DNA from 2 places in the Kribbella sp. C-35 genome. Region 1 is predicted to be linked to the other one. Evidence: riboswitches for the same ligand, from Rfam matches in the RefSeq annotation. Region 1 holds a riboswitch; the other holds the start of a gene.
The links. Region 1 has a riboswitch for glycine ahead of gcvP (aminomethyl-transferring glycine dehydrogenase). Riboswitches for the same ligand answer to the same signal wherever they lie in the genome.
Positions count from the first base shown of each region.

Region 2: linked by a shared signal. The riboswitch ahead of ACLJOO_RS08185 (L-serine ammonia-lyase) and the one ahead of gcvP (aminomethyl-transferring glycine dehydrogenase) in region 1 are both predicted to bind glycine.

Region 1 covers NZ_JAJPWG010000002.1:185,490-196,553, reverse strand. Annotated here, with positions in the region: gene ACLJOO_RS13645 (small basic family protein) at 1-73, shown strand, start outside; gene ACLJOO_RS13640 (DUF881 domain-containing protein) at 76-906, shown strand; gene gcvH (glycine cleavage system protein GcvH) at 921-1,304, shown strand; gene ACLJOO_RS13630 (FHA domain-containing protein) at 1,426-1,968, shown strand; gene ACLJOO_RS13625 (MerR family transcriptional regulator) at 1,955-2,668, shown strand; gene ACLJOO_RS13620 (bifunctional nuclease family protein) at 2,731-3,225, shown strand; gene ACLJOO_RS13615 (MerR family transcriptional regulator) at 3,470-4,039, shown strand; gene ACLJOO_RS13610 (dihydrodipicolinate synthase family protein) at 4,089-4,949, shown strand; glycine riboswitch at 4,965-5,054, shown strand; gene gcvP (aminomethyl-transferring glycine dehydrogenase) at 5,127-7,967, shown strand; gene ACLJOO_RS13600 (serine hydrolase domain-containing protein) at 8,010-9,317, shown strand; gene ACLJOO_RS13595 (hypothetical protein) at 9,372-9,794, shown strand; gene ACLJOO_RS13590 (MMPL family transporter) at 9,834-11,064, shown strand, end outside.
Region 2 covers NZ_JAJPWG010000001.1:1,618,042-1,629,105, forward strand. Annotated here, with positions in the region: gene ACLJOO_RS08165 (hypothetical protein) at 1-211, shown strand, start outside; gene ACLJOO_RS08170 (hypothetical protein) at 208-846, opposite strand; gene ACLJOO_RS08175 (alpha/beta fold hydrolase) at 1,035-1,715, shown strand; gene ACLJOO_RS08180 (helix-turn-helix transcriptional regulator) at 1,708-2,538, opposite strand; gene ACLJOO_RS08185 (L-serine ammonia-lyase) at 2,587-3,960, opposite strand; glycine riboswitch at 4,040-4,144, opposite strand; gene ACLJOO_RS08190 (DUF3817 domain-containing protein) at 4,268-4,600, opposite strand; gene ACLJOO_RS08195 (alpha/beta fold hydrolase) at 4,699-6,117, shown strand; gene ACLJOO_RS08200 (hypothetical protein) at 6,122-6,349, opposite strand; gene ACLJOO_RS08205 (aminopeptidase P family protein) at 6,531-7,961, opposite strand; gene ACLJOO_RS08210 (GntR family transcriptional regulator) at 8,005-8,787, opposite strand; gene ACLJOO_RS08215 (LamB/YcsF family protein) at 8,878-9,630, shown strand; gene ACLJOO_RS08220 (5-oxoprolinase subunit B family protein) at 9,630-10,235, shown strand; gene ACLJOO_RS08225 (biotin-dependent carboxyltransferase family protein) at 10,232-11,064, shown strand, end outside; gene ACLJOO_RS08230 (VOC family protein) at 11,061-11,064, opposite strand, start outside.

The DNA of each region.
Region 1 (11,064 bases):
TGTGGTCGTCGTGCTCGGCATCCGCATCTTCACCAACATGGCCGCGATCCGCCGGCACATCTTCCGGGCCTGATCATGAGCGACGAGAAGCCGGCCAAGCCGGAACAGCCGGAGAAGGCCGCGGTCGAACAGCCGCAGCCGCAGACCCCGACGCCGATGCCGAAGCCGCGGACGCCGAACCTGGCGCTGCGCCGGTTGCGGGCCGGGTTCAAGCCGTCCCGCGGTCAGGCGATCGTCGCGGTCGTGCTCGCCCTGGTCGCGTGTGTCGCGGTCGTGCAGGTCCGGGTGAACCGGGCCGACGACGGCTACCAGAACGCCCGCCGCGAGGACCTGATCGCGATCCTCGACGGCCTCGGGCAGAACACCCGGCGGCTGGAGAGCGAGATCGCGGACCTGGAGGAGCGGAAGAACTCGCTGTCCTCCAGCGCCGACAAGGCGCAGACCGCCCGCGAGCAGGCGGAGGCCCAGGTCCGCACCCTCGGCATCCTGGCCGGTACGCTGCCCGCGCAGGGCCCGGGGGTCCGGATCACGCTGAACGACCCGCAGGGCAAGATGGCCTCGCTCAACCTGCTGGACGCGATCGAGGAGTTGCGGGACGCCGGCGCCGAGGCGATCCAGATCAACGGGTCGGTCCGGGTGGTGGCCAGCACCGACTTCGTGGACGACGCACCCGGGATCCAGATCGACGGCCAGAAGGTGAACTCGCCGTACGTCATCGAGGCGATCGGCGAGTCCCACAACCTGTCCGAGGCGGCCAACTTCCCGGGCGGCCTGGTCAGCGAGGTGACCGGCCCGCAGGTGGGCGGAACCGCCGAGGTCACCGAGCTCGACAACGTCGCGATCACTGCCTTGCACGCGCCGGAGGAGCATCGTTACGCTCGCCCGGCGCCCAGCCCCACGAAGTAGAAACGAGGACGAAGGTGTACCCCGAAGACCTGAAGTACACGGCCGAGCACGAATGGCTGAAGGCCGGCGAGGAAGGACCCGTGCGGGTCGGCATCACCGACTTCGCGCAGGACCAGCTCGGTGACATCGTGTACGTGCAGCTGCCCGACGTCGGCAGCGTGGTGCGAGCCGGCGACGCCTGTGGCGAGTTGGAGTCGACCAAGAGCGTGAGCGACCTGTACGCCCCGGTGAACGGCACGGTGACCGCGGTCAACGAGTCGCTCGCCGACCAGCCGGACCTGGTGAACAGCGACCCGTACGGCGAGGGCTGGCTGCTCGACATCGAGGTCGAGGACACCGCCGAGGTGGCCGCGCTGATGGACGCCGAGGCCTACCAGGGCCAGCTCGACCAAGGCTGAACCAGGGCTGATAAGTTACGGACCTCAACCGCTGGTCGAGGGTTGAGGTCCATGTCCACACTGTTACCACGGGGTCTATCGAAAACGTCGCCGGACCACCGGCGATCGGGAGGATCACAGCATGCCGTTCTGCAACCAGTGCGGGCACGAGAACTCCGAGGGCAGCCGGTTCTGCTCGCAGTGCGGAGCGATGCTGCCTGGCGCGGACCGCCCGGCGGCAGCCCCGGCCCAGCCGACGCCGCAGCCGACGCCGGGTGTCACCGACACGGCGATGCTGACCCCGATCGGTGCCGAGCCGGAGCCGGAGGGTACCGGCGAGCCGCTGTCCGTCGACGACGCGGCCGCGGTCGGCGCGTTGCCGGCCGGGTCCGCCCTGCTGATCGTCCAGCGCGGGCCGAACGCGGGCAGCCGCTTCCTGCTCGACGTCGACGTGGTCACCGCCGGCCGGCACCCGGACAGCGACATCTTCCTCGACGACGTGACGGTGTCGCGCCGGCACGCCGAGTTCCGCCGGGACCCGTACGGCGTGAAGGTCCGCGACGTCGGCAGCCTGAACGGCACGTACGTCAACCGTGACCGGATCGACGAGGTCCTGCTGACCAACGGGGACGAGGTCCAGATCGGCAAGTACCGGCTGGTGTACTACGCCAGTGGCCAGGCCTGATCCCAGCGCTCCTGAGCCCACCGGCAACGCGCCTGCGGGCGGCCTCGGCATCGGAGAGGTGCTGCAGCTCCTGCAGGCCGAGTTCGCCGACGTCACGATCTCCAAGATCCGCTTCCTGGAGGCCGAGGGGCTGGTGACGCCTGCCCGGACGGCGTCCGGCTACCGCAAGTTCAGTGCCGCCGACCTCGACCGGCTGCGGTACGTGCTGACCGCGCAACGTGATCAGTACCTGCCGCTGAAAGTGATCAAGGAACACCTCGGTGCGATCGACCGCGGCCTGCAGCCGGCCGCCGCCGGTCCGCCGGTCGCGCCGAATTCGTTGCCGCAGACACCAGGCCAGCCGGTCGCTGAGGACTTCGGTGCCGCGAGCACCGAGCTGCAGCTGACCCGGGACGAGCTGCGGGCCGCCGCCGACGTACCGTCCGAACTGCTCGACGAGCTGGAGAGTCACGGCCTGGTGGTGGCCAGCGGCAACCACTACGGCGGCGACGCGATCGTGATCGCACAGGTCGCGGCCGCGTTGGCGGCGTACGGTCTCGAACCACGGCACCTGCGGGCGTTCCGTACGGCGGCGGACCGCGAGGTCGGCCTCATCGAACAGGTCACCGGCCCCCGCCGTACCGAACAGACCGGTGAGCTGGCCGCCCTCACCGTCCGTCTGCACACTGCCCTGGTCCGCTCTCGGCTGCCGCGTTCGTAAGGCTGTCCACAGCGAACCCCCGTGGGCCTGCCCGGGGCTTCCCCTCGGAGTAGGCTGAACGTGTGCGCGAAGTCGACGTGGTCGGAGTCCGGGTGGAGATGCCCTCGAGTCAGCCGATCGTGCTGCTGAAAGAGGTCGGAGGTGAGCGATACCTGCCGATCTGGATCGGTGCTGCCGAGGCGAGTGCGATCGCCTTCGCCCAGCAGGGCATGGAGCCGCCCCGGCCGCTGACCCACGACCTGTTCGCGGAGACCATCCGCGTCCTCGGGCACACCCTCAGCCAGGTCCGGATCGTGAACCTGACCGACGGCATCTTCGAGGCGATCCTGGTGTTCGACGACAAGACCGAGATCTCGGCCCGCCCGTCGGACTCGATCGCGATCGCGCTGCGGACCGGGACCCCGGTGTTCTGCGCCGACGAGATCCTCGCCGAGGCCGGCATCCCGGTCCCGGAGAGTGAGACGAACGGCGCCGACGAGGTGGAGGAGGAAGAGGAGGTCGAGCGGTTCCGGGAGTTCCTCGACCAGGTGACCCCGGAGGACTTCGACAAGAGCTGAAGAGCACGCTGGGGACCCTCAGAAACCTAGGTAACGATTCGTACGGCGGTCGCGACACGCTCCCGGCTCGATGCGGTTGTCGTTGACCCTGTTCGGGCGGCGGCTTACCGTGAAGACGTCGTGGGGTGGTGTCACTCCACGGAGATGGCTCGTTCCAGTCGGTATCCAGGGAGGCTCAGGCGTGACACGCACCGGGGACACGGATCTGACGGCGCAGTCGACGTCCGACGCGCACGCAGAGGCTGTGGCAGCCGCTACTGCCACCGCCGGCGTTCAGGGTCTGCTGTTCGACGACGACCTACGGCCGATGCCGGAGGACGTCGGGTTCCGCGGTCCGACGGCCTGCGCCGCGGCCGGGATCACGTACCGGCAGCTCGACTACTGGGCCCGCACCGGCCTGGTCTCCCCGTCCGTGCGCCCGGCGACCGGCTCGGGGACGCAACGGTTGTACGGTTTCCGTGACGTTCTGCTGCTGAAAGTGATCAAGCGGCTGCTGGACGCCGGGATCTCGCTGCAGCAGATCCGGACCGCGATCGCGCACCTCAGCAAGCGCGGCTTCGACGACCTGACCCAGATCACGCTGATGAGCGACGGCGCGTCGGTCTACATGTGCTCCTCGCCCGACGAGGTCATCGACCTGCTGGCCGGCGGCCAGGGCGTGTTCGGGATCGCGCTCGGCGGCGTCTGGCGCGAGGTCGAGGGTTCGCTGTCCGAGCTCCCGACCGAGCGGGCCGACGGTCACGACGAGGGCGACTCCGACGGCCACGCCAACGACGAACTCGCCGCCCGCCGCCGCGCCCGGATGACCGGCTGACGTAGTTCCTGACTCTGTGCGCCCACTCACCGCTGATTCGCTCCGCGGTGTGTGGGCGACTTTGTTGTTACCGCTGAACGCCGACGACTCGATCGACTTCCCGCGTCTGGAAGCCCAGGCCGAGGTGCTCGGCGGCAGTCAGTTGGACGGGTTGTACGCCCACGGGACGGCGGGGGAGTTCCAGACCCTGACCGAGGACGAGTTCGACCGGGTCAACGAGCTCCTCGCCGCAGCGGGTAAACCGTTCCAGATCGGTGCCAGTCACCCGTCCGCCCAGCTCCAGCTGTCCCGCGTCCGCCGCGCGGCGGCCCTGCATCCCGGCGCGATCCAGGTCATCGTCCCGGACTGGCTGCCGCTGAACGCCCACGAAGTACTCGACTTTCTACGGCGGACCGCCGACGCGGCTGGTGACGTACCCCTCGTGCTCTACAACCCACCGCACGCCAAGACCACCATCGGGCCGCGGCAGCTGGGTGAGCTGGCGGCGGCGGTGCCGGGTCTGATCGGGTTGAAGACCGCGGGCGGTGACAAGACGTGGTTCGACGAGGCCACGCGGTCTGGGCTGGCGATCTTCGTGCCGGGGCATTTCCTGGCGAGTATGTCGTTACTCGGTGCACACGGCAGCTACTCGAACGTGGCAGCGCTCTCGCCGAACGGCGCCGTGCGGACGGCGCATGACCTGGACGTCGAGCGGCGGATCGACGAGTTCTTCGCGGCTCACGTCGTACCGCTGCAGAAGGCCGGCCTCTCGAACCCTGGGCTCGACAAGTTCCTGGCCGCGGTCGGTGGGTGGGCGGACGTCGGCACGCGGGTGCGCTGGCCGATGCAGTCGGCGACGGCCGAGCAGGTGGCGGCGGCACGGCCGGTCGTGCGGAGCCTGCTGCCCGAACTGTTCGGAGATTCCTGGTAGCCTCGAGGCAGCCGTTCACAGCACTCGGGAGAGACCCGTGTCATCGGGCGCCGAAGGGGCAATTCCTCCCCGGAACCTCTCAGGCCCATGGACCGAGTGTCGCAGGCGACTCTGGAGCGCAGCGCGCGTGACAGAGGGGGAGGCCACCGGCAGCGACAGTCAGCATCGGAGCCTCTAGTGAACGACACCCCTCAGCTTTCGGCGACGTTCGCCGACCGGCACATCGGTCCGCGCCCGGACGAGATCGCCCGGATGGTCCAGCTCCTCGGGTACGACGACGTCGACACGCTGGTCGACGACGCAGTGCCCGCCTCGATCCGCTCCGCCGAGGCGCTGCGGCTGCCCGAGCCGGCCTCCGAGGTCGACGCGCTGACGGAGCTCCGCCAGCTCGCGGCCCGCAACACCGTCGCCACCTCGATGATCGGCCAGGGGTACTACGGCACCTTCACACCGTCCGTGATCGTCCGCCGCCTGGTCGAGAACCCGGCCTGGTACACGGCGTACACGCCGTACCAGCCGGAGATCTCCCAGGGCCGGCTCGAGGCGCTGCTGAACTTCCAGACCGCGGTCTCCGATCTGACCGGGCTGCCGACCGCCAACGCGTCGCTGCTCGACGAGGGCACCGCGGCCGCCGAGGCGATGACCCTGGCGCACCGGTCGAACAAGAAGAGCAAGTCGGACCGCTTCCTGGTCGACGCCGACACCTTCGCCCAGACGATCGCGGTCGTGCAGACCCGCGCCGAGGCGCTCGGTATCGAGGTCGTCGTCGCCGACACGACCGACGGTCTGCCCGAGGGCGACTTCTTCGGTCTCCTCGTGCAGTACCCGGGGTCCAACGGCGCAGTCCGCGACCTCAAGCCGCTGATCGAGGCGGCGCACGGCCGCGACACATTGGTTGCTGTGGCCTCCGATCTGCTCGCGTTGACGGTCCTTGAAGCGCCGGGAGAGGCGGGCGCCGACATCGTCATCGGTTCCTCGCAGCGCTTCGGCGTACCGCTGTTCTACGGCGGCCCGCACGCCGGCTTCATGTCGGTCCGCTCCGGCCTCGAGCGGTCGTTGCCCGGTCGTCTCGTCGGCGTCTCGGTCGACGCGGACGGCGCCCCGGCGTACCGGCTGGCGCTGCAGACGCGTGAGCAGCACATCCGTCGCGAGAAGGCGACGTCGAACATCTGTACGGCGCAGGTCCTGCTCGCCGTCGTCGCCTCGATGTACGCCGTCTACCACGGACCGGATGGTCTGCAGGCGATCGCGGAGCGGGTGCACAACTATGCCGGCAAGCTGGCCGCCTCGCTGCGTGCAGGCGGGGTCGAGGTCGTGCACGACGACTTCTTCGACACCGTCCTCGCCCGGGTCCCGGGTCGCGCCGCCGACGTGGTGGACGCCGCCCGGCAGAACGGGATCTGGCTGCGGCTCGTCGACGCGGACCACGTCGGCATCTCCTGCGACGAGAAGACCGACGTCGCGACGCTCACCCGGGTCTGCCAGTCCTTCGGCGTCCAGTACGACGACACGCTTGCCGGGCCCGGTATCGCCGTACCGCGGACCACGGAGTACCTGACCCACCCGGTGTTCAACACGCACCGGTCCGAGACGGCGATGCTGCGGTACCTGCGCAAGCTGTCCGACAAGGACTACGCACTGGACCGCGGGATGATCCCGCTCGGGTCCTGCACGATGAAGCTGAACGCGACCACCGAGATGGAGCCGGTCACCTGGCCGGAGTTCGCCGACGTCCACCCGTTCGCGCCGATCGAGGACGCGGCCGGCTACGTGAAGCTGATCGGTCAGCTGGAGCGCTGGCTGGCCGAGGTCACCGGGTACGCGAAGGTCTCGATCCAGCCGAACGCGGGCTCGCAGGGTGAGCTGGCCGGTCTGCTCGCGATTCGCGGCTACCACCACGCGCAGGGCGATCAGGACCGCAACGTCTGCCTGATCCCGGCCAGCGCGCACGGCACCAACGCCGCGTCCGCGGTGATGGCCGGTATGAAGGTCGTTGTTGTCAAGGGCAACGACGACGGCACGATCGACCTCGACGACCTGCGCGCGAAGGCCTCCGAGCACGCGGCGAAGCTCGCGGCGATCATGATCACGTACCCGTCCACGCACGGCGTGTACGAGGAGAGCGTCCGCGAGGTCTGCCAGATCGTCCACGACCACGGCGGTCAGGTGTACGTCGACGGCGCGAACCTGAACGCCCTGCTCGGGCTCGCGAAGCCGGGCGAGTTCGGCGGCGACGTCAGCCACCTGAACCTGCACAAGACGTTCTGCATCCCGCACGGCGGCGGTGGCCCGGGCGTCGGCCCGGTCGCGGTCGCGGCGCACCTGGCGCCGTACCTGCCGAACCACCCGCTGCTCGATCAGGCCGGTCCGGAGTCCGGCGTCGGCCCGATCAGCGCGGCGCCGTTCGGCTCGGCCGGTGTGCTGGCGATCTCGTGGGCCTACATCCGGATGATGGGCGCTTCCGGTTTGACCGAGGCGACCAAGGCCGCCGTACTGACCGCGAACTACGTGGCGAAGCGGCTCGAGGGCGCGTTCCCGGTGCTCTACACCGGCGAGAACGGCCTGGTCGCGCACGAGTGCATCCTGGACCTGCGGCCGATGACCAAGGAGACCGGGATCAGCGTCGACGACGTCGCGAAGCGGCTGATCGACTACGGCTTCCACGCACCGACCATGTCGTTCCCGGTCGCCGGCACGCTGATGGTCGAGCCGACCGAGTCCGAGGACCTCGGCGAACTCGACCGTTTCTGCGACGCGATGATCGCGATCCGCCACGAGATCGACCGGGTCGCCGCGGGCGAGTGGCCGGCCGCCGACAACCCGCTGGTGAACGCCCCGCACACCGCGGAGTCGGTCATCAACGACAAGTGGGAGCACGCCTACACCCGCGAAGAGGCCGCCTTCCCCCGCTCAGTCGACCGAGCCTCGAAGTACTGGCCGCCGGTCCGCCGCATCGACGGCGCGTACGGCGACCGCAACCTCATCTGCTCCTGCCCTTCACCGGAGGCGTTCGAGTAGAACGGGCATACTGGTCTGTCCACGACCTGCCTGGAGCCTCAGTTGACTCACGTACGTCCGGACACCGCCGCTGCTCTGTTTGCCGAGGTTGCGACAGCGCAGGGGGAGTGGAAGTTGCCGTCGGTGAATGCCGGGGTGCTGCGGGACGGGGAGTTGGTGTGGACCGGGGCGCGGGGGCGGTTCGCGACGGCTGACGGGGGCTTGCCGGGGACGGATGTGCAGTACCGGATCGGGTCGATCACGAAGACGATGACGGCGGTGCTGATCATGCAGTGCCGCGATGACGGGCTGCTGTCGCTGAACGATGCTGTTGGCAAGCATCTGCCGGGGATCGCGTTCGGGGACCGGACGATCCGGCAGTTGCTCGCGCACAGCGGCGGGATGAACGCGGAGCCTGAAGGCCCTTGGTGGGAACGGAATCCGGGCGTCTCGTTCGACGAGCTGACCGCCGCGATGAACGACTCGCAGGCGGTCGGCCCAGCGGATCGGCGGCATCACTACTCGAACCTCGGGTATGGGCTGCTCGGTGAAATCGTCGCCCGGCTCCGGAGCCAGTCGTGGGTCGAGCTCGTCCAGACCAGGGTTCTGGATCCGCTCGAGATGCGGCGTACGTCGTACTTCCCGGCGGCCCCGGCCGCCGACGGATTCTCGGTGCACCCGTTCAGCGGGCAGCTGGACCCGGAGCCGGCGTACGACTCGGGCGCGATGGCGCCGGCGGGGCAGTTGTGGAGCACGATCGAGGACCTGGCACGGTACGCGACGTTCTGGATCGACCCGGTGCACGAGGTGCTGAGCCGGGACTCGGTCGAGGAGATGGCGGCGCCGGTGGCGTCGGATCCGCGGGAGGGCCTGAACGCGTCGTACGGGCTCGGGCTGCGGCTGATCGCGGACGATCCGCACCTGCTGATCGGTCACACCGGTTCGATGCCGGGCTTCCTCGCCGGGCTGTTCGTCGACCGGGTCCGCCGGGTCGGCGCGGTGACGCTCGGCAACGCGACGTACGGCCGGGTGGCGTCGCTGGCTCCCGACCTGGTCCGCATCCTGACCCGGTACGAGCCGCCGATCACGCAGGAGTGGGTGCCGGAGCCGCCGCTGGCCCAAGGCGCCGAGCTGCTCGGCCACTGGTACTGGGGCAACACGCCGCTGACGATCTCCGTCTGCGCGGGAATCCTGCAACTCTCCGGCGGCCTCACAACCCGCCTGTCACCCCTCGCCCCCGACCTCTACCAGGGCCGCGACGGCTACCTGGCCGGCGAAAAACTCCACGTCCTCCGCAACGGCGACACCATCACCCACCTGAATGTCGCCACGTTTGTCCTGACCAGGACCCCGTACGGACTCGACCAGTAGTAGCTGTCAGGCGCGTGTCAGGGCGGTGTCAGGACGCCCGGTGATGGTGGTTGCATGACGAATCAGAGCAGTTCCGCAATCACCCTCACCGAGCAGGACAAGACCACGCTGGCGATCGCCGCGCATGGCGCAATCGCGCTCATCACAGCCGCCGGCGTGAAATCCGCCGGCAAGATCGCCGTCGCGGGATCCCTGGCCCTGGCCTCGGCCACCGGACCGGTCGGGCACGCGCTCGACGAGAAGCAGAAGGGCCTGAAGCTCGACGGAAAGACGACGGCCGAGCTCGCCGACCAGGTGTTCCCGGCGCTGACGGCGTCCTATGCCCTGCTCAAGGAGCAGGACCCGGCCGAGGCCGGCAACTTCCGCAGCACCGTCCTCACCGCCGTCGAGGCCGGCGCCCGGGCCGAGCGCGGCGGCACCGGTCCGGCGATGACCGAGATGATCCGCAAGATCACCGAAGCCCTCGACGCGGCCTGACCGTCCATTCCAAGATCTCCTGCCCGGAGGCAGACCGACATGTTCCACCGCATCGGGCGCGTTGCCGTCCGTCATCCCATCTGGACGATTCTCGCCTGGCTGGTGGTCGCGGTCGCCGTAGCGGCGACCGCGCCGAGCCTGCCCTCGAGCAGCGACCAGAGCAGCTTCCTGCCCAAGAGTTACGAGTCGATCCAGGCCGCGGAGCTTCAGCAGAGCGCGTTCCCGAGCGCGTTCACGCCGTCCGCGATCGTCCTCTACCAGCGCTCCGACGGTGGCCGGCTGACGCCGGCCGACCTGGCGGATGCCACGAAGATCACCACCGAACTCGGCGCCAAGAAGATCGACCAGGTTCAGCAGGTCGTTCCCGGCCCGCCGTCGAAGGACGGCCGCTACGTGCTCGGCCTGGTGTCGATGGACACCAACAACGCTGGTCAGCCGAGTCAACTGGACGCCGCGAAGACCCTGCGCCAGGACGCGAAGGACCTGGCGAAAGGTACTCAGCTCAAGGCTGAGCTGGGTGGGTCGGCCGCCCAGGGCCTGGACCAGCAGGACTCATCGGCTCGGGCCAACACGCTGACGTTCGCCGGCACCTTCGCGATCATCCTGATCACGTTGCTGATCATCTTCCGTTCGCCGATCCTCGCGCTGCTGCCGTTGTTGGTCCTGCTCGCCGTCGTGTCCTCGACGGCCACCGGCCTGATCGCCGACGCCACGAAGCTGTTCGGGCTCGAGGCCAGCAGTTCGATCTCGGCGTTGCTGATCGTCGTACTGCTCGGGGTCGGCACCGACTACTACTTGTTCCTGATGTTCCGCTACCGCGAGCGGCTGCGGGCCGGTGACGAGCCCAAGGAAGCCATGATCAACGCGGTCGGCCGCGTCGGCGAGGCGATCGCGTCGGCGGCCGGTGCGGTCATCATCGCGTTCCTCGCGCTCCTGTTGTCGACGCTCGGTTTCCTCAAGCAGATGGGGCCGGCGCTGGCCATCACGGTCGCGGTGACCCTGGTCGCCGCGCTGACGCTGTTCCCGGCGATCTGCTCGCTGATCTCGCCGCGCGCCCTCTTCTGGCCGTCGAAGGCGTGGCGCACGGAGCCGTCGAACGCACGTTTCGCGGCCCTCGGACGCGGCGTACAACGCCGTCCCGCCCTGTTCGCCGCGGTGTCCGGGCTGGTGATGGTCGCGCTGGCGCTTGGCACGCTCGGATTCAAGGCCACCTTCGACCTGGCGGCCGGCTCGATGCCGGCGACCAAGGAGTCGATGGTCGTGCAGACCG
Region 2 (11,064 bases), on a different contig from region 1:
AACCCAATCCACGACCGTGAACCGGATCGGCGGCGCGTACCGCCTCTACTTCAAGAGCGGCGCGGACTGGGACGCGGACCGGCACAAGTTCCGTTCGGACTGCTCGTTCAAGAAGTTCGACCAGACGTTCGGCAAGAACCAGTCCTGGCAGGTCAACCTCCAACCCCGCCCAGGCGGCAACGCCGACACCACCGAGGTCGAGGCGTACTAGAGCCCCAGTTTGTCGAGCAGGTGGCCGAGGATGCCGCCGAGGCCTCCGGGCTGGTCCGGGTCGTCGGGATCATTGGGCGTCGTCGGCGGGGTGCTCGGGGTGGTGCTGGTGGGCGGCGCGGTCGGGGTGGTCGAGCTGGTGGGGCGGCTCGTCGGCGCGGTGGTGGGGTTCGTGGGAGGCACGGTCGGGGGTCGCTTGGTCGCGGGCGGGACCGTGGGTCCGGTGGTCTCGACGATCTGCGGCGTCGGCGTCCCCGGGACGATCGTCGGGTACGGCGTCGTGGTGACACCGACCGGGGGCTGCGTCTCGCCCGGCTTGGTTGCTGTCGGCAACGGCGTCACTACGGCGGTGGGAAGCACGCCGGGTGTCGCGGCCGGCGTCGGGGTGGTGGTCTGCGGCGGGAGTACGGCGACGTTCTGCGTCGGCTCGCCGGGCTGCGGGCCGGCGATCGGCGTGGCCGGCTCCGGTCCGCCGCCGGGCAGCGGCAGGAACCCGGCGCCGATCCGCGGGCCGCCGAGAAGGGCGACGACGACCAGCACGAGGTAGCCGAGCAACAGGATGCCGACAGTGGCGGCAGCCTGGCGGCGACGCCGCGGGTTCTGCCAGGGCGGGCGGCGGGAAGCCGTGGCAGACATCGGATTCACAAGTCCCGCAGGGTATCGGTAGATGAGTCGTTTCAAACAGCCCTTGGAAGAAATTCCACGCCAAACAGAAATGTTCCGGGAATTCTATGCCGCTTACGCGACCGTAGGAATGCAGTGCGTTAGCTGACAACGCGCCGACCGGCACGGCAGCATCCGCCTTCCTCTGCCAGCCTGCTCTCATGGCGAATCTGGTGCTGCTCCACGGTCTCGGAGCCAACGGCCGCGTCTGGGACACCTGGCCGGACGCCAACGACGCTCCGGATCTCCCCGGCCACGGCTCGGCCGCCCCGCTCCCGGCGTACACCTTCGCTGCCATGGCCGCGGCCGTCGCAGCAGATCTCGCGGTACGCCGGAACCTCGTCGTACTCGGCCATTCGCTGGGCGGCGTGATCGCCCTCGAACTGGCCAGCGGCCGGTACGACGTCACCGTGAGCCGGGTCGTCGCGCTCGGAGTCAAGGTGAGCTGGACCGCGGACGATCTGGGTCGAGCGAACGCGCTGGCCCAGAAGCCTGCCGCCTGGTTCGGCACCCGCGACGAAGCAGCCGCGAGGTTCCTCAAGGTCTCCGGCCTCCAGGGACTCGTCGACCCGGCCGACGCCGTCGTCGACCACGGCCTGCTCGAGCAGGACGGCCACTGGCGCCTTGCCATGGACCCCGGGACGTTCGGCGTCGGCGCACCGGACATGCCCGCGCTGATCGCGGCGAGTCAGGCCGACGTCGTGCTGGCGCGCGGCGAGCGGGATCCGATGAACACCGACGTCGAGCTGCACGCCCTGCACCACCAGGCCGTCACGCTGCCTGGCCTCGGGCACAACGCCCAGGTCGAGGACCCTGCGGCGGTCGCGGCGCTGCTCACGTGAGAGCCTGCAAGCCGATCACCGACAACAGCCGGAGCTTCTCGGCGGCCTCGGTGTTCGGGGCGGCGGTGTAGACGACCATGCGCAGGTCGCTGCCCGGGACCGCGAGCACGTCGCAGTCGATGTCGAAGGTGCCGACGTCCGGGTGCCGGATCGTCTTCCGCTCGGACTGATGGAAGCCGACGACCCGCTGGGACCACAGGTGCGCGAAGTCGTCGTGCCCGGCCCGGAGCTCCTCGATCAACGCCTTGAGGTCCGGGTCGTGCGGGTACCGGGCGAGGGACGCGCGCAGATCGGTGACCATCGCGTTCCGGAAGTTCTGTTGCTGCTCCGGCGTCATGACGACGCGATCGCCCGGCTCCACGAAATGCTTGTAGAGGATGTTCCGCCGGCGCCCCGGCCACTCCGACGGGTCGCCGATCAGGGCGGCGAACATCGGGTTCCAGGTGATCATCGTCCAGGCGGCGTCGGTGACGCACAGCGGCGCGCCCTCCAGCTGGTCGACGATCCTTTGCACGCCGGGCGGGATGTACGCCGACATTCGCCCGGGCGACGGCTCGACCTCGCCGGCGAGCACGAACAGATGGTTGCGCTCGGCATCGGACAACCGGAGCGCGCGGGCCAGCGCGGTCAGGACCTGGGCCGACGGCGAGTCCGACCGGCCCTGCTCGAGCCGGACGATGTAGTCGACCGACAGCCCGGCGAGATGCGCCAGCTCCTCGCGCCGCAGCCCGGGAGCCCGCCGCTTCCCACCGGCCGGCAGGCCGACCTCCGAGGGCGTGACGCGATCACGCCACGCGTGCAACGTCCGTCCGAGCTCGCCCATCTCCCCAGTATCCCGGGCGGAACACGAATCAGCCTGGTACTGCCGTTACTAGCATTCGATGACGTTGACGGCCAGGCCGCCGCGGGACGTCTCCTTGTACTTGACCTTCATGTCGGCGCCGGTCTCGCGCATGGTCTTGATGACCTTGTCGAGGGTGACCACGTGGACGCCGTCGCCGTGCATCGCCATCCGGGTCGCGTTGATCGCCTTCACCGACGCCATCGCGTTCCGCTCGATACACGGGATCTGCACCAGTCCGCCGACCGGGTCGCAGGTCAGGCCGAGGTTGTGCTCCATCGCGATCTCGGCGGCGTTCTCGACCTGTTCCGGCGTACCGCCGAGCACCTCGCAGAGCCCGGCGGCGGCCATCGAGCAGGCCGACCCGACCTCGCCCTGGCAGCCGACCTCGGCGCCGGAGATCGACGCGTTCTCCTTGTAGAGCACGCCGATCGCGCCGGCGGCCAGCAGGAACCGGACCACGCCGTCGTCGGTCGCCCCGGGCACGAAGCGCCGGTAGTAGTGCAGTACGGCGGGAATGATGCCGGCGGCACCGTTCGTCGGGGCGGTGACGATCCGGCCGCCGGACGCGTTCTGCTCGTTGACCGCGAGCGCGAACAGGTTCACCCAGTCCATCACCTTGAGCGGATCGACCGACCACGGGTCCTGGGTGAGCTTCTTGTGCAGGGCGTGCGCCCGCCGCGGCACCTTGAGGCCGCCGGGCAGGATGCCTTCGGTCTCGCAGCCCTCGCGGACGCAGTCCTGCATCACCTGCCAGATGTGCAGCAGCCCGTCCTTGACCTCCTCCTCGGTCCGCCAGGCGAGCTCGTTCGCGAGCATCACCTCGCTGATCGAGAGCTGCGACTCACGGCACCGGTCGAGCAGCTCCGCGCCGGTGGTGAACGGGTACTTCAGCGGGGTGGTGTCCGGCACGATCCGGTCACCCGCGGCGGCGGTCTCGTCGACGACGAATCCACCGCCGACCGAGTAGTAGGTGCGCTCCCGCAGTACTGCGTTATTCGCGTCGTGGGCGACGAAGATCATCCCGTTCGGGTGGTACGGGAGCGCCTTGCGGCGGTGCATGAGCAGGTCGGTGTTCTCGTCGAACGTGATCTCGTGGGTGCCGGCCAGCAGGATCCGGCCGCGTTCGCGGATCGTCTCGACGCGGGCGTCGACCGAGTGCGTGGCAACCGTTTCCGGGTCGGCCCCCTCGAGGCCCAGCAGGACGGCCTTGTTACTGCCGTGCCCGTGCCCGGTGGCACCGAGCGAGCCGAAGAGCTGGGCCTCGACGGTCGTCGTCGCGGCCAGCAGGCCGTCGTCCGCGAGCCCGCGTGCGAAAGTGCGGGCCGCGCGCATCGGTCCCACGGTGTGGGAGCTCGACGGGCCGATCCCGATACTGAACAGGTCGAAGACGCTGATCGCCATCGTGTGGAGGTTCCTTCCGGTCGCCGTTGACCGTTTGGTGTCCTCCCCGCTCTGTCAGGCGGATGCCTTCCAGAGGTGCCTCGCCCGTGCGGTGAAGGTGCCTGAGAGATTCTTGGGGAGAGTTGCTCCTACGGCGCCCGGCCTGCGGAAACGTTCCGGCCCGGGTCTCTCCCGCACGGGTTCATGCGGCTGTTGAATTGACCAGGTTGTGTCTCTCGACCCCACGCCGTAGCGAGCAGGTGCTCGGCGGAGTGCCTCGGTGCGCGCCGAGTGCCGCGCAGTAGGCGTGGGGTCGAGAGACACAACCTCACGTTGTGGACGGTACGGGGGTCTGCTGGGCGGCGTCAATCCGGCCCGTCCGGACCGCCCAGATCTCGAAGAACCAGGTGAACAGCGGGGGAATGCTGGCCGCCAGCGCGGCCAACGTCACCGGCCACGGCCACCGCAACGGGCCGCGCACCACCAGCACGGTGATCACGTACGCGATGAAGATGCCGCCGTGGATCGGCCCGAAGATCTTCACCCCGATCTCGTTGTCCGACAGCACGTATTTGAACAGCATCCCGATCAGCAGTCCGGTCCACGAGATCGCCTCGGCGATCGCCACCGTCCGGAACCACGCCGCATGTTTGGTACTCATCAAGGCCCGACCCTAACAAGTCCCCCAAGCCGCGCTCGGGGTCGCACGAGGGCGGCTCCCTGATGCCGGTAGCAAGCGATTGCCGAAGGATCGGCGGCATGACGTTCACCCAGCGCGCCGTCACCGGCGCTGTACTGCTCGGCGTCGCGGCCGCCGGGCTGTCCACGCTGCCCACAGCAACAGCCACCACGAGCCGCGTGCAGTGGACCGACTGCAAGCCCGAGGGCAAGGACGACCCGGCCGAGGTTCTCGGCTCGCAGTGCGCGACGCTCCGGTTGCCGGTCGATTGGCGCGACCCCGGCGGTCCCCCGTTCGACCTCGCGATCGCCCGCCGTACGGCGAAGGTCCCGAGCGAACGTGTCGGCGTCCTGGTGTTCGGCCCGGGCGGTCCAGGCGACTCGGGCGTCGACCGGATCAAGACCGGGATCGACCGGTTCAGCACCGACCTGCAGGACCGCTTCGACATCGTCAGCTTCGACCCGCGTGGTGTGGCGCGCAGCAACCCGGTGCGCTGCTCGGCGGAGCTGCTCAACAAGCAGCCGTCGCCGATCATCAAGAGCGCGGCGGAGTTCACCGCCACGATCACCTACAACCGGCAGCTCGCCACGGACTGCCGCGAGCACACCGGGCCGTTGTACGACCACATCGACACCTGGCAGACGGTGCGCGACGTCGACGCCGTACGGCGAGCTCTCGGCGAGTCCACGATCTCCTTCCACGGCAGCTCGTACGGGACGCTGCTCGGAGCGCAGTACGCCGAGACGTACCCGCATAGGGTCCGCGCGATGGTGCTGGAGAGCGTGAGCGACCACAGCTCGCCGACGACACGTGATTTCCTCGACGACCAGGCGGCCGCGGGCCAGGACTCGTTCGACGAGTTCGTGAAGTGGTGCGACGCCACAACGACCTGCGCACTGCACGGTCGCGACATCCAGGCGCTCTGGGCGGACCTGCTGGCGAAGTCGCCGGACCTGTTCACGCTGAGCTTCACTGTGTTCCGGCTGCTCTACGGACCGCAGTGGTCCGTGCTCGCCGACATGCTGAAGGCAGGCGGTACTCCGACCAAGCCCGTGCAGACCGGAGTCGCGCAGTACCCGCTGGCGGTGTTCTGTCAGGACTGGAACCTGCCGGTCCGCAGCTACCGCGAGTACGCCGGACATCTCCAGCGGCTCGCCCGGAACAACCAGGACCTGCGCTACCCCGGTCAGCTGATGGCTGTGTCCATCTGTCTCGGCTCACCGCCCGCGAACAACCCGCAGCACCAGCTGAAGGTCCGTGGGCTCAAGACGCCCGTACTGCTCGCCAACGCGATCCACGACCCGGCCACCGGCTACAGCTGGGCGCAGAGCGTGGAGCGTCAGCTCGGACGGTACGGCGTACTGCTGACGTACGAAGGCTGGGGACACGGGAGCTACGGAAAGAGCCCGTGCATGCAGAGCACGATCGACGACTACCTGATCGCGCGGGACGTACCGGAGCGCGGCAGCAGCTGTGCCGCCGTACTGCCCGCCGGGTGACGGGTCAGACCGGTACGCCGGTCACTTCGAGAACGCGGTCGAGGTGATCGCCGCGGACCAGCCGGCCCGCCATCAGCCGGAGCTCGGAGCAGGCGCTCTCCAGCGCCTGTGCCTGGGTCCGGCAGTTGTCGACGAACCAGAACGGGTCGTCCGGTTGCGGATCGTCGGCGTCGTCGATGTCGGCGTACCAGTGCCTGCTGCCGCAGTTCATGACTCGCACTCGTAGGTTCATGCTGACTACTCCCCGTACCCAGGGATCCTGGGTCCCCCCTGGCCCCAGTTCGAGGCCGACTCGGCCGGGCGCGTGATACGCGGCCCCCCACTTGCCACGCGCCGGGCCGAGTCGACCCTCCCCCCGCCCTGTACATCGTCGGGCAGCGACGAACGTTACTGCTTGTGACGGGTAATTTTGATTACTTAGCGTCGAGGTGGGAGCGGGTCCACTGCTCCAGGCCGTCGGTGGTGATCGGGAGGTCCTCGGTGAGGATCTCCAGCCGGTCCTGGTGGACGACGACGTTGTCCTCGATCCGGATGCCGATACCGCGCAGCTCCGGCGGAACGGTCTCGTCGTTCGGGTGGAAGTACAGCCCCGGCTCGACCGCGAGCGCCATACCGGCCTCGATGGTGCCGGCGAAGTACGCCTCCGGCCGGGACGCGTCGCAGTCGTGCACGTCGAGGCCGATGTAGTGACCGGTCCCGCACACGATGTACCGGCGGTGCTGCTGCCCGTCCGGGCCGAGCAGCTCGTCGAGCGAGACGTCGAGCACGCCCCAGTCCCGCAGCCCCTCGGCCAGCACCCGCAGCGCTTCGTACTGGAAGGCCCGGTACGGCGCTCCCACCTTGACCGCGTCCAGCGAAGCGAGCTGTGCCTTGTGCACCAGGTCGTGCACCTGCCGCTGCGCCGCGGTGTACTCGCCGCTGGCCGGGAAGGTACGGGTCACGTCGGCGGTGTAGAGCGTGCGGGTCTCGACGCCGGCGTCGAGCAGGATCACGTCGCCCTCGTTCACGGCGCCGTCGTTGCGGACCCAGTGCAGCACCGGCGCGTGGTTGCCAGCAGCAACGATCGACGCGTACCCGACGCCGTTGCCCGCGGTCCGCGCGCGCCGGTCGAAGGTGCCCTGCAGCCAGCGCTCACCGCCGCCGCGGATCGCCTCCGGCAGCTCCCGCGCCACATCGCCGAACGCGAGCACGCTGGCCGCGACCGCTTCCCGCAGCTGGTCGAGCTCCCAGTCGTCCTTGATCCGGCGCAGCTCGGCGAGCGTCTGCCGCAGTGCGTTGCCGTCGGTGGGGGACGTCCGTACCAAGGCGTCCAGCATCGGCTCGACACCGGGCACCGACAGCATGAACGGGACCGCGCCGCGGACCGCCGCCGGCAGCTCCTCGATCGGGCGGCAGGCGATCTGCAGCGCGTCCGACCAGTCCTTCAGCCCGGGCACCGGGCCGATCCACAGCTCACCGTCGCGGGCGTTCGAGAAGAAGTCCGCCTCGTCCGGCCCGGCGGTCTCGCGGAGGTAGAGCGTCGCATCGCCGTCCGCCGAGATGACCAGGACCGAACCCTCGGCCTGGCAACCGGTCAGCCAGACGAAGTCGCTGTCGGCGCGGAACTGGTAGTCGGTGTCGTTCGACCGGACCGGCGCACGACCGGCCGCGAGCGCGATCCGGCGGCCCGGCAGCGCGGCGGCGAGCTTGCGCCGGTGCTCCGCGGCGGCTTCCGCGAGCCCCTCCGGCACCGACACCGACCGGTCGACCGGCCCCCAGCCACGCGAGATGAACTCCCGGAATCCCTTGGCGTCGATAGGGCGGTAGGACTTCGGCGTCTGGTCGGTCCGGTCGTCATCGGTCATGAGCTGAGCTCCCCTTTGCAGCTGACGTTGTCAGTTCATCAACTCAGGTTGTCGCCTGGCCGCGCAAGCCCTTATCCCGGAACGCGGCGAGGATGCCCTGTTCGGAGTCGAGCAGGTACTGGTGCAGGTCGGCGGCGGCCTGCTCGTACTTGCGGGCCTCGAGCAGTTCGAACAGCCCGCGGTTCCGCGCGATGTACGGCTCGTGCAGCTCGCGCGGGGTCGCGATCACATGGAAAAGGAGCCGCAGCTCCGCGAGCAGCCGGCCGGTCATCGCGTCCATTCGCGCGCTGTCGGCGAGCCCGATCAGGTGCTGGTGGAAGCGCATGTTCGCCGTACCGACAGCCGGCCAGCGGTCTGCGCTGGCAGCCGCCTCGGCAGCTTCGACATCGTCGTGCAGGGGCTCCAGCCGGCCGGAAGGAAGCTCCGGATCACGCTCCGCCAGGCCGCGGACGACGTCCACCTCGAGGACGCGCCGCAGCCGGTACAGGTCGATCACGTCGTGCTCGTCGAGCTCCGGCACGAAGACACCACGGTGCAGCTTGTAGACGAGGAGGCCCTCATGGGTCAGCAGCCGGAAGGCCTCGCGCAGCGTGTTCCGGCTGACCTCCAGGACCTCGGTCAGCTCGACCTCGGAGAGCTGGGCGCCGGGCGGCAACGCGCCCTCGGTAATACTGCGGCGCAGGATGTCCGCGGCGCGCTCGGCCGAACTGCTCCGGTCCAGTCGCGCGACGTCGGCGGCGACGGTCCGCAACCAGGCCTGCCTGCCGGTGTCCGGCGCAGTGTCCGCTGCTGTGTCCTCGGCGTCCTCGGCCCCACCCGTGCTCATGGCGGCATCATCTCAGCTGGGCAGGAAAAGTGGAACAAGCCTCTTGCAGGATTGTTCAACAATCCCTACGCTCGGGCCAGGAGGTGGCAGATGGACCTCAACGCGGACATGGGTGAAGGATTCGGCTCCTGGTCGATGGGTGACGACTCGGCGCTGCTCGACGTCGTGACCAGCGCGAACGTGGCCTGCGGCTTCCACGCCGGCGACCCCTCGATCATGCGCCGGGTGACGGCCGAGGCGGTCGAGCGCGGTGTCGCGATCGGTGCACATGTCGGGTACGCCGACAAGGCCGGCTTCGGGCGCCGGTTCGTGGACATCGAGCCGGCCGCGCTGCGCGACGAGATCGTGTACCAGATCGGCGCGCTGGACGCGTTCGCGCGGATCGCGGGCGATCGGGTCAGGTACGTGAAGCCGCACGGGGCGCTGTACAACACGATCGGCCGTGATGTGGAGCAGGCGGGCGCGGTAGTCGCGGCCGTCGCGGAGTACGACAAGACCCTTCCCGTGCTGGGGCTTCCTGGCTCGGAGTGGCTCCGGCTCGCGGCCGAGGCCGGTCTGACCGCAGTGCATGAGGCCTTTGCGGACCGCGCGTACACGCCTGCCGGCACGTTGGTGTCCCGGCGCTCGCCCGGTGCGGTGTTGCACGACGCGGACGAGATCGCCTTGCGGTGTACGGCGATGGCGACCGGGCAGCCGATCCGCGACATCGAGGGCGGCTCGCTGGTGGTCGACGCAGCATCGATCTGTGTGCACGGTGATACTCCGGGAGCCGTGGAGATCGCCCGCCGGGTGCGTGGCGCGGTGGAGGGAGCGGGCGTGACCTTGCGCCCGTTCACCGGCTGATGCGTCTTCTCCCCTCGGGTGATCGGGCGTTGCTGGTCGAGCTCGACGATCTCGACGAGGTGCTCGGGTACTACACCGCGCTGACCGCGGATCCGCCGGCGGATGTCGTGGACGTCGTACCGGCCGCGCGGACCGTGCTGGTCACGACGTCGGGAAGTCTCGACGTACTGTCCCGAGCGCTGCGCGCGGTCACCCCGATCGCCGGGGCGCGGACGGCAGCAGACCTGATCGAGATCCCGGTTGTCTACGACGGCGAGGACCTGTCGGACGTGGCGGAGCTGCTCGGGTGTACGGCGGCCGAGGTGGTCGCCCGTCATACCGGGGACGAGTGGACGGTCGCGTTCTGCGGTTTCGCGCCCGGGTTCGGGTACCTGACGTCCGCCGGCTCGTGGGACATCCCGCGGCGCGAGTCGCCGCGGACGAAGGTGCCGACCGGCGCGGTCGCGCTGGCGGGAGAATTCAGCGGTGTGTATCCCCGTGAGTCGCCGGGCGGGTGGCAGTTGATCGGCCGTACGCCGGTGCGGATCTTCGACTCCTCCCGGGACCCCGCCGCGCTGTTCCACCCCGGGCGCCGGGTCCGGTTCGTCGACGCGGGTCGTGGATGAGCAGCCTGACCGTTCTCGAACCGGGGCCTTTGGCAACGATCCAGGACCGCGGACGATCCGGCCAGGCCGCGCTCGGCGTACCTGCGTCGGGCGCGTGCGATCAAGCGTCCTACTTGCTGGCGAATCGGCTGGTCGGCAATCCCCTCGGTGCGGCCGCGATCGAGGTGACGTACGGCGGCCTGGTGGTGCACGCCGACACCGATCTCGTCGTCGCGATCACGGGAGCGCCGTGCACCGGCGTACCGCTCAACGCGCCGACCATGCTGCGCGCGGGTCAGGTACTGCGTCTTGGCGCGCCGGCGGGCGGGCTACGGACGTACGTCGCTGTCCGCGGCGGGATCGACGTACCCCTGGTCCTCGGCTCCCGCTCCACTGACTTGCTGTCCGGCCTCGGACCGGCGCCACTCTTCGCGAATCAGACGCTGCCGGTCGGGTCGTCGGTCGAACCGATGCCCGGCGTGGACCTGGCTCCCGTCGCGCATCCTGCCGACGGGACGGTCGTACTGCGGGTTACGCCGGGGCCCCGACGCGACTGGTTCACCGATGCGGGATGGGCGTCGCTCGTGTCGCAGGTCTATGCGGTGAGCAGCAACAGCAACCGCGTCGGCGTACGGCTCGACGGGGAACCCCTCGAACGCGCCCGCACCGGCGAACTCGCCAGCGAAGGCATGGCCCGCGGCGCAATCCAGATCCCACCCTCCGGCACGCCAGTCATCTTCCTGGCCGATCATCCCGTGACCGGCGGCTACCCGGTCATCGCGTACGTCGCCTCGACGGACCTGGACGCGTGCGCCCAGGTCCGCCCCGGCCAGCCGGTGCGCCTGCTCAG